2 regions of the Bradyrhizobium sp. USDA 3256 genome follow, and region 2 is predicted to be linked to the other one. Evidence: predicted binding sites of a transcription regulator. Region 2 holds the regulator's gene; the other holds the start of a gene.
What was found. Region 2 encodes PhoB, which activates phosphate uptake and scavenging genes when phosphate is short. Its sites were predicted from a motif close to TGTCATNNANCTGTCAT; they were not measured.
Positions count from the first base shown of each region.

Region 1: the regulator PhoB is predicted to act here: its motif matches at 2,675-2,691, upstream of ACVWY5_RS23270 (UDP-2,3-diacylglucosamine diphosphatase).

Region 1 is NZ_JBSSAE010000002.1:4,519,240-4,524,617, reverse strand. It holds gene ACVWY5_RS23285 (c-type cytochrome) at 21-950, shown strand; gene ACVWY5_RS23280 (Lrp/AsnC ligand binding domain-containing protein) at 1,073-1,318, opposite strand; gene thiD (bifunctional hydroxymethylpyrimidine kinase/phosphomethylpyrimidine kinase) at 1,514-2,311, shown strand; gene ACVWY5_RS23270 (UDP-2,3-diacylglucosamine diphosphatase) at 2,715-3,527, shown strand; gene ACVWY5_RS23265 (glycosyltransferase family 4 protein) at 3,524-4,615, shown strand; gene ACVWY5_RS23260 (threonine/serine dehydratase) at 4,672-5,378, shown strand, end outside.
Region 2 is NZ_JBSSAE010000002.1:8,612,854-8,618,231, forward strand. It holds gene pstB (phosphate ABC transporter ATP-binding protein PstB) at 1-517, shown strand, start outside; gene phoU (phosphate signaling complex protein PhoU) at 624-1,340, shown strand; gene phoB (phosphate regulon transcriptional regulator PhoB) at 1,470-2,180, shown strand; gene ACVWY5_RS42465 (GcrA family cell cycle regulator) at 2,410-2,922, opposite strand; gene ACVWY5_RS42470 (aspartate aminotransferase family protein) at 3,409-4,617, shown strand; gene argF (ornithine carbamoyltransferase) at 4,617-5,378, shown strand, end outside.

The DNA.
Region 1 (5,378 bases), 4.1 Mb from region 2:
GACCAATGACGGATCGGTGAATGCTGCGACGAATTTTCCTCCTGGCGATTCTGGCCGGCGTAATCGGCTTTGGCGTGTTCTGGTGGCTGACGATCCCCGCGACCGTTGCCGCCGGCGCGCTGCCTGCCTATCAGCCTGACCTGGCCAACGGCCTCACAACGTTCAATGCCGGGGGATGTTCCTCCTGCCATGCCGTGCCGAAGCAGGACGACCGCACGCGGCTCGGCGGCGGGCTCGCGATCCCCTCGCCATTTGGCACCTTCTATGCGCCGAACATCTCGCCCGACCCGAACGACGGCATCGGCCGCTGGAGCGAGGCCGATTTCGTCACCGCGGTCATGAAAGGTACTTCGCCATCGGGCGCGCACTATTTCCCGGCGTTTCCGTATCCGTCCTATCAGCACGCCAAGGTCAGCGATGTGCGCGACCTGTTCGCCTATCTGAAGACCTTGCCGCCGGTCGCCGGCAAGGTGCGCGACCACGATTTGCCGTTTCCGTTCAACGTCAGGCGCAATGTCGGCGTCTGGAAATTCCTGTTCATGAACGGCAAGCCGTTCATCGCGGATGCAAGCCGCTCGGCGCATTGGTATCGCGGCGCCTATCTCGTCAACAGCTTCGGCCATTGCGCCGAGTGCCACAGCCCGCGCAATGTCCTCGGCGGTATCGTCACCGCGCAGCGCTTCGCCGGTGGTCCGAATCCGGAGGGCGAAGGCTGGGTGCCCAACATCACGCCGAGGGGGATCTCGGACTGGAGTGTGAAGGATATCGCCTATTTCCTCGAGAGCGGCCAGACGCCGGACGGCGACTCCGCCGGTGGGCCGATGGTGCGCGTGATCCGCAACACCTCGCAACTGTCGTCGTCCGACCGCGACGCGATCGCCGAGTACATCAAGTCGCTGCCGCCGGTCGAGGGGCCGCCGAAGCCGGTGAAGAAGGAGAAGGGGTCGTAAAGCGGGATGGGTCTTGGTTGAATCGGCTCGCCGCGGTTTCGGTTCACCTCTCCCAAGGGAGAGGTGAACTTTCGACGCCGTTCAAGCTCGACCTGATCTCATCATGCTCTCGCGGGCGCGTCCTACTTCGCGCCGAACGCCTTGAAGGTGATGATCGTGAGGGTGTCCTGGATGCCCGGGATCACCTGAACCTTCTCGTTGATGAAGTGGCCGATGTCGGTGTCGTGGTCGACGTAGAACTTGACCAGGAGGTCGTAATTGCCCGCGGTGGAATAGATCTCGGACGCAATCTCGGCCTCCGCCAGTGCATTGGCGACGGTGTAGGACTGGCCGAGCTTGCATTTGATCTGGACGAAGAAAGGAACCATCAAAGTCGTCTCCGGGGATTTCCGCGACTATAGGCCCAAAACGGGCGGCCAAGGCAAGGGGGCGAGGCGAGGGGTCAAGGCGAGGCCAACTTGCGGTAAAGTCAGGCGAACTTGCTGCCGATCGGCGGCCGGGCTAGGACAGGCCATGGTCTTGTTCGTGATGCTCTCATTCGTATCAACCGCTGGTGCTGCAAGATGACGCCGGTCGCGCTCACCATTGCCGGCTCGGACTCCTCGGGCGGGGCGGGCATCCAGGCCGACCTCAAGAGCTTTGCGGCGCTCGGGGTCTATGGCGCCTCCGCGATCACGGCGCTGACCGCGCAGAACACCACGGGGGTCAGCGGCATCCATCCGGTGCCCGCGTCATTCGTCGCCGCCCAGATCGATGCGGTGTTCTCTGACCTCGAGGTCGGCGCGGTCAAGATCGGCATGGTGGCGCAGGCCGAGACAATTGCGGCGATCGCCGATGGGCTGAGGCGCTGGGCGCCGCGCCACATCGTGCTCGATCCGGTGATGGTCGCTACCTCCGGCGATCGGCTGCTTGCCGCCGAGGCGGTCGATGCGCTGAAGACCCTGCTGTTTCCGCTGGCCTCGCTGATCACGCCGAACCTGCCCGAAGCGGCGGCGCTCTTGAACGAGCCGGTCGCCTCAAGCGAGGCCGACGTCGAGCGACAAGGCAAGCGATTGCTGACGATGGGATGTCGTGCGGTACTGGTCAAGGGCGGCCACGGCCATGGCGCCGACAGCATCGACTATCTGATCGACGCCGAGCGCAGCATCGCGCTGGCTGCGCCGCGGATTGCGACCGCCAATACGCATGGTACCGGCTGCTCGCTGTCCTCGGCAATCGCAGCAGGGCTCGCGAAGGGCGAGAGCATGGAGACCTCCGTGCGCAACGCCAAGGCCTGGATCACCGAAGCAATCGCCGCCGCAGATCGTTTTGCCGTCGGCCACGGCCATGGGCCGGTGCATCACTTTCACAAATATTATTGAAGCCCGGAGCTGCGTAGCCCGGATGGAGCGCAGCGAAATCCGGGAACAGATCATCCGCGGACGCAGAACCCCGGATTACGCTTCGCTTCATCCGGGCTACGTCGTCTTCGTTCACTGAAGATGGAGCCCGTCATTGCGAGGAGCGATAGCGACGAAGCAATCCATTTCCCCGCTTGCGGCGCAATGGATTGGTTCGCGTCGCTCGCAATGACGGTAGATCAGCGTTCCTGTGCATTTCAGTGCCTCTTCCACACAGTCGCGACCGCCGATGTCGCCAGATTGTCGCACGCTGCTGTTATCCGCAGGGAAGCGGCGTACTGCTGATTCTCGTTAACTGTTTGTGGGGCCTTGGGTCGCGGGGATCGTCATCGCCTTGTCACAGGAATCTGTTAGGTGCACAGGCATGGGAAGCGACTCCTTGAGTGAAGAAAGTCCCGAGCGGCACTTTCGCACTTTGTTTATCTCCGATGTCCATCTCGGAGCCCGCGGTTCGCAAGCAGACCGCCTGCTGGACTTCCTCCGCTCTCACGATGCCGACACGATCTACCTCGTTGGTGATATCGTCGACGGCTGGGCGCTGAAGTCGAACTGGTACTGGCCGCAGACCCATAACGATTTCGTGCAGAAGATGCTGCGCAAGGCGCGCAAGGGCGCCAAGGTGATCTACGTCCCGGGCAACCACGACGAGTTCCTGCGCAAATATTACGGCACGCATTTCGGCGGCATCGACGTGGTGGAGAACACCGTTCATACCGGCGCCGACGGCAAGCGCTATCTTGTGATCCACGGCGACATTTTCGATCTCGTGGTGCAGAACGCGCGCTGGCTCGCCCACCTCGGCGACAAGGCCTACGATTTCGCGATCCAGATGAATCGCTTCGTCAACTTCTTCCGCAAGATGTTCGGCGTGCCGTACTGGTCGCTGTCGCAATGGGCCAAGCTGAAGGTCAAGAAGGCGGTGAACTATATCGGCGCGTTCGAGGCGACGCTTGCCGGCGAGGCGCGGCGCCACGGCTGCGACGGCGTGATCTGCGGCCACATCCACTACGCGACGATTCATGACGAGCAGGGCATCCGCTACATGAATTGCGGCGACTGGGTGGAGAGCTGCACCGCGCTCGCCGAGCACGAGGACGGCCATTTCGAGATCATCACCTGGACCGACCCGGTGCGCCGGATCGCGCCGGTTCCGCGAGTGACGGCACGCGCTGCATGACGCATATCCTGGTCGCGACCGATGCGTGGCATCCCCAGGTCAACGGGGTTGTCCGCACGCTGACCATGATGGCACAGGCGGCGAAATCGCTCGGCGTCGAGGTGAGCTTCCTGACGCCGGACGAATTCCGCACCTTCGCGATGCCGAGCTACCGCGATCTGAGGCTGGCGCTGCCGTACCGGGCCAAGGTCGCAAGTCTGATCGAGGCGGCGAGGCCCGACAGCATCCATATCGCGACCGAGGGCCCGATCGGGCTTGCGGTGCGCCGCTACTGCCGCAAGCGCGGCCTGCCGTTCACGACGAGCTTCCACACCCGCTTCCCCGAATACGTCTCGGCGCGGACGCCGGTCCCGGAAGCCTGGGTGTGGCGGGCGCTGCGCTGGTTCCACCGGCCGAGCCGGGCGGTGATGGCGGCGACCCCGGCGCTGGCGGCCGAGCTGCGTCAGCGCGGCTTCCGCAACGTGGTGCTCTGGTCGCGCGGCGTCGATACCGCGCTGTTCCATCCGCGCGACGTCGATCTCTGCCTGCCGCAGCCGGTCTATCTCAGCGTCGGCCGGGTGGCGGTGGAGAAGAATCTCGAGGCGTTCCTCGATCTCGATTTGCCGGGAACCAAGGTCGTGGTCGGCGACGGCCCGGCGCGGGCGGCGCTGGAGCGGAAATATCCGGACGCCGTGTTCCTCGGCGCCCGCCATGGGGAAGAATTGGCTGAGATCTACGCCGCGGCCGATGTGTTCGTTTTCCCGAGCCGTACGGATACGTTTGGTCTGGTGCTGCTGGAAGCGTTGGCCAGCGGCCTGCCGGTTGCCGCTTTTCCGGTCACCGGTCCCCGCGACGTGATCGGCGCGGCGCCGGTCGGCGTGCTCGACGCGGATCTGCGCCATGCCTGCCTGGAGGCGCTCAGCATCCCGCGGCAGGCCTGCGTCGATTTTGCCGCGCTTCACACCTGGCAAGCCTCAGCCCGGGTGTTCATCGACCGCTGCATGAACGTCCGCCCCGCGCCGCCAGACGGCGAGGGGGAGGCGCTCGAATTCGGTGCCGAAGAGCACCATTTTGTGGCGCTGCCGGCGACCCAGCCGACCTCACGCTAGTCAGGTCACGCTAAAGCGTCTTGCCCGCCAGCCCGGCGCCGCGATACAAATCGCGAATGACGGACACCGTTCTCAATCCACCCGTCGCTGCCGCGGACATCGATGCCGCCGCAAGGGTGGTCGCGCCGTTCGCGGTGCGCACGCCGCTCCTGACCTTCCCCGTTCTCAACGAACGCGTCGGCAGCCAGATTTTCCTCAAGCCCGAAATGCTGCAGCGGACCGGATCGTTCAAGTTTCGCGGCGCCTTCAACAAGCTCGCCTCGATCCCGCAGGACAAGCGGAGCGGCGGCGTCGTCGCGTTCTCCTCGGGCAATCACGCCCAGGGCGTCGCCGCTGCGGCCAAGATCCTCAACATGCAGGCGACCATCGTGATGCCTGCGGACTCGCCGATCACCAAGCGCGAGCGCACCAAATCCTATGGCGCCGAAGTCGTGCTCTACGACCGCGATCGCGACGACCGCGAGGCGATCGCCAACGGCATTGCCGGCAAGCGCGGCGCGACCTTGGTGCGCCCCTACGACGATCCCTTCGTGATCGCGGGCCAGGGCACCGCCGGCCGCGAGATCGCCGAGGACATGGCCGCGCTCGGACTGACGCCCGACATCGTGGTCGCGCCCGCTTCGGGCGGCGGATTGATCGCGGGTGTTGCGACCGCGGTGAAGGCGAAATACCCGCAGGCCCAGGTGATCGTCGCCGAGCCCGCGGGCTATGACGATCACGCCCTGTCGCTCAAGGTCGGGCATCGCGAGGCGCATCCGGTCGC
Region 2 (5,378 bases):
TAATTTGTTACGCGCGCGGGTCGGCATGGTGTTCCAGAAGCCGACGCCGTTCCCGATGACGATCTACGAGAACATCGCCTTCGGCATCCGCCTCTACGAGAAGATTTCGAAGTCCGAGATGGACGACCGGGTCGAGAAGGCGCTGCGCGGCGGCGCGCTGTGGAACGAGGTCAAGGACAAGCTGAACGCCTCCGGCCTGTCGCTCTCCGGCGGCCAGCAGCAGCGGCTGTGCATCGCGCGCACCGTGGCGGTGCGTCCCGAGGTGATCCTGTTCGACGAGCCGTGCTCGGCGCTCGACCCGATCTCGACCGCCAAGGTCGAGGAACTGATCCAGGAGCTCTCCGAGGACTACACGATCGCGATCGTCACCCACAACATGCAGCAGGCGGCGCGCGTCTCCGACAAGACCGCCTTCATGTATCTCGGCGAGCTGATCGAGTTCGACGACACCAACAAGATCTTCACCTCACCGAGCGATCGGCGCACCCAGGACTACATCACCGGCCGGTTCGGTTGACCGGCGCATGATCCGGAAAAGTGGCAACCGGTTTTCCGATCAGGTCATGCTAAAATTCAGGACACGAAACCATGATCCCCGGGACCATGGTTGAGGGAGACAAGCGATGGCTTCTGAACATACCGCCAAGGCATTCGACAGCGACCTGCAGGAGTTGACCCGCCTGGTCGCCGAGATGGGCGGCCTGGTCGAACGGATGATTACCGAGTCGGTCGACGCGCTGATCCGTCGCGACGTCGCGCTCGGCAAGCGCGTGGTCGCCGCCGACATCGAGATCGACAATCTGCAGCGCAACATCGAAGAGCGCGCGGTGCTGACGATCGCGCGCCGCCAGCCGATGGCGATCGACCTGCGTGAGATCGTCAGCGCGATGCGCGTCGCCACCGACCTCGAGCGGATCGGCGACCTCGCCAAGAACATGGGCAAGCGCGTCGCGGCGCTGGAGAGCGATTTCCAGCCGCTGAAGCTGATCCGCGGCCTCGAGCACATGACCGACCTCGTGCTGTCGCAGGTCAAGTCGGTGCTCGACGCCTATGCCGCGCACGACCTGCCGGCGGCGATGAACGTCTGGAAGGGCGACGAGGAGGTCGATGCGATCTGCACCTCGCTGTTCCGCGAACTGCTCACCTACATGATGGAAGATCCGCGCAACATCTCGTTCTGCATCCATCTGATGTTCTGCGCCAAGAACATCGAGCGGATCGGCGATCACGCCACCAATATCGCCGAGACCGTATTCTACATGATCGAGGGCCAGCAGATCACCGACAAGCGCCCGAAGGGCGACATGACCACTTTTGCCACCACGGTGCCGGGCAGCTGAGGCTTGATCGGCAAGCGCGGAACCGGATTGTCCTTCGACAACTCGTTTCCGCGGGGACTATGCTCAAGGAAGTAAGCGTTTCGGTTTGCGTCTGGGCAACGGATCACCACAGAGAAAGAACTTAAACCGATGAGCGCACGCATTCTGGTAGTCGAAGACGAGGAAGCGCTGACGACGCTGTTGCGCTACAATCTCGATGCGGAAGGCTACGATGTCGAGACGGTCGGGCGCGGCGACGATGCCGACACCCGCCTGAAGGAGCGCGTTCCCGACCTCGTGGTGCTGGACTGGATGCTGCCGGGCCTGTCCGGCATCGAGCTGTGCCGCCGCCTGCGGGCGCGGCCCGAGACCAAGCAACTTCCGATCATCATGCTGACCGCGCGCGGCGAGGAAAGCGAGCGCGTACGCGGGCTTGCCACCGGCGCCGACGATTACATCGTCAAGCCGTTCTCGGTGCCGGAGCTGCTGGCGCGGGTGAAGGGCCTCTTGCGCCGCGCCAGCCCGGAGCGGCTTGCGACCGTGTTGACCTACGGCGACATCGAGCTCGACCGCGAGAAGCGCCGCGTGGCGCGCTCGGGCCGTCCGATCGATCTCGGGCCGACCGAGTATCGCCTGCTCGAATTCTTTCTCGAGCATCCCGGCCGCGTCTTCAGCCGCGAGCAACTGCTCGACAGCGTCTGGGGCCGCGACATCTACATCGATGAGCGCACCGTCGACGTGCATATCGGCCGTCTGCGTAAGCTCCTCAATCCCGGCCGCGAGCAGGACCCGATCCGCACCGTGCGCGGCGCCGGCTACGCGCTCGATGACCGCTTTGCCAAGGCCGAGCCGCAGCCGTAACGGCCAAGCGGCATTCATAAACCGCAACACGGCGAAAGCCGGGATCAATAGCCACCAATGGGCGTTGTTAGAAAGCCGTCTGGCCGCTTGCCGATTGCGCCGGCCGCGGCGTATGGGTCCCGGCATGCACCGGGACGACGCTGGTGATATAGCCGGGCTGCGTCACACAAAAAAATCCCCGCTTTCGCGGGGATTTGTTTTTGAGGTCTTCCGACGTTTTCCCGAGTGCTCACTTGATCTGCGGTTTCGCCGACGGCCGGCGGCGATCGGCGGCGGGCTGGTAGGCGACGCGCGAGTGATGCGCGCAATAGGGCAGGCCGGCGAGCGCCTTGCCGCCGCAGAAGAAGAATTCCGGGCTCGAGGGATCGCCGACCGGCCAATGACAGGTGGCCTCGTTCAGCTCGAGCAGCGAGAGCCGCTGGCTCATTGGCACCACATTGTCGTAGGAGATCGGATCGGGCTCCATTTCGACCTCGAAGGCGTGCGCCAGCGCGGTGTTGCCGCGCGAGACCGGTCGCGCCACCCGCATCATGTGCTGGGCGGGGCGAGCCTTGCGCTGCCGCGGCGCGGCCGTGGAGGGCGCCTTGGCGCGGCCGGAGAGGCCGAGCCGATGCACTTTGCCGATCACGGCGTTTCGCGTCACATTGCCAAGTTCCGCCGCGATCTGGCTGGCCGACAGGCCGGACTCCCAGAGCTTCTTCAGCTGCTCGACGCGATCGTCGGACCAGGTCAATACAGTCATCGCATTCTTCCCTTCGCGTAGCGCCGGCCAATCGTTGGAGCGGCGCTGCGAGCCAATCTGGACAAATATCCCTGCGGCCAGAATCCCTTAGCCCTCGCCGGGCACGGTGTTGCGCCCGAACGTTTACGCGAGACACGAAGGCTACTTAGAGGGTCCAGTACCGCCGCACGAGATGTCGTACCCGACAGGCCAAACGCTACAATATGGCGTGACTCAGGCGCAAGAGTCCGCGGCCGTGCGTCCACATGTTCCCACACAGTTAAGCATTTCGATGAGGCTTTTCCACCGCACCGGAATGCTCCGGATTGCGCTCGTTTCGCATTGCAGGAAGGCCACTTCGTGGCGATTGACACTTACTGACCGCAGCATAGAATGCCCGCCACGTGCCGCCCGCAAAGGCGGCCGTTTTGTTTTCCGAAGCTGGCCGTTGCTGCGCTGGCGTCAAGGCGCGCGGCAATTGTCGGCTTCAAACCGTCAGTGATCGCCATGACCAACGCTGCCACGTCGCATCTGCTCCCCGTCTTCGCCAGGGTCGATCTCGGCTTCGAGCGCGGTGAGGGCGCCTGGCTGATCGCAACCAACGGCGACCGCTATCTCGATTTCACCTCGGGCGTCGCGGTCAACGCGCTCGGGCATGCGCATCCGCATCTGGTCAAGGCGCTGCAGGAGCAGGCGACCAAACTCTGGCACATGTCGAACCTGTTCAAGAGCCCGGACGGCGAGGCGCTTGCCGCGCGGCTGTGCGAGCAGAGCTTTGCCGACTTCGTGTTCTTCTGCAATTCCGGCGCGGAAGCGATGGAGGGCGTGATCAAGCTGGTCCGCCACTATCACTTCTCCAAGGGCCACGGCGAGCGCTACCGCATCATCACCTTCGAGGGCGCCTTCCACGGCCGCACGCTGGGCACGCTGGCGGCGACCGGCTCGGCGAAATATCTCGAGGGCTTCGGGCCGCCGATGGACGGCTTCGACCAGGTGCCGCATGGCGACATCGAGGCGGTGAAGAAGGCGATCGGTCCGCACACCGCCGGCATCCTGATCGAGCCGGTGCAGGGCGAGGGCGGCGTGCGCTCGGCGCCGCAGGCGTTCTTCAAGGCGCTGCGCGCGCTCTGCGACGAGCACGGCCTGCTGCTTGCCTTCGACGAGGTGCAGACCGGCATGGGCCGCACCGGCGAGCTGTTCGCCTACAAGCGCACGGGCGTCACGCCGGATGTGATGTCGCTGGCCAAGGCGCTCGGCGGCGGTTTCCCGATCGGCGCAGTGCTGGCGACCGCGCAGGCTGCGGCCGGCATGGCGCCCGGCTCGCACGGCTCGACCTTCGGCGGCAATCCGCTCGCGGTCGCCGCCGCCAATGCCGTGCTCGACGTCATGCTGAAACCCGGCTTCTTCGAGCATGTGCAGAAGATGTCGCTGCTGCTCAAGCAGAAGCTCGCTTCCGTCGTCGACCGCTATCCCGGTGTGCTGTCGGAGGTGCGCGGCGAGGGGCTGTTGATCGGCGTCAAGGCCGTGGTGCCGTCGGGCGACCTGATCGCCGCGCTGCGCAGCGAGAAGCTGCTCACCGTCGGCGCCGGCGACAATGTGGTGCGGTTCCTGGCGCCGCTGATCGTGACCGAGGCCGAGATCGATACGTCGATCACCGCGCTTGAGCGCGCCTGCGCGACATTATCGGCGGCGCAGCCGAAGAAGGCGGCTGGATGATGAGCAAGCCGGTCCGCCACTTCCTTGATATCAACGAGCTGCCGCTCGGCGAGCTGCGCAACATGCTGTCCGCCGGAGCCGCCATGAAGGCGAAGCTGAAGGCGCATGAGAAGGGCAGGAAGCCGCTCGAAGGCAAGACGCTGGCGATGATCTTCGAGCGCCCGTCGACCCGCACAAGGGTGTCGTTCGACGTCGGCATGCGCCAGCTCGGCGGTGAATCCATCATGCTGACCGGCGCCGAGATGCAGCTCGGCCGCGGCGAGACCATCGCGGACACCGCGCGCGTGCTGTCGCGCTATGTCGATGCGATCATGATCCGCATCCTCAACCATGACGCGCTGCTCGAGCTCGCGGCGCACGCCACCGTGCCCGTCATCAACGGCCTGACCCGGCGTTCGCATCCCTGCCAGGTGATGGCCGACCTCATGACCTATGAGGAAAACCGCGGCTCGATCGAGGGCAAGACCGTGGCCTGGACCGGCGACGATAACAACGTGCTGGCCTCCTGGGCGCATGCCGCCGAACGATTCAAGTTCCAGCTCAATGTCGCGACCCCGCCCGAGCTCTCGCCGAAAAAGCCTATGCGCGACTGGATCAAGGCGACCGGCGCGCCGATTGTGCTCGGCACCGATCCGGAAGCCGCCGTGCGCGGCGCCGACTGCGTCGTCACCGACACCTGGGTGTCGATGGGCGACAAGGAGGGCGAGCACCGCCACAACGTGCTGCGGCCCTATCAGGTCAATGCCAAGCTGATGTCGCTC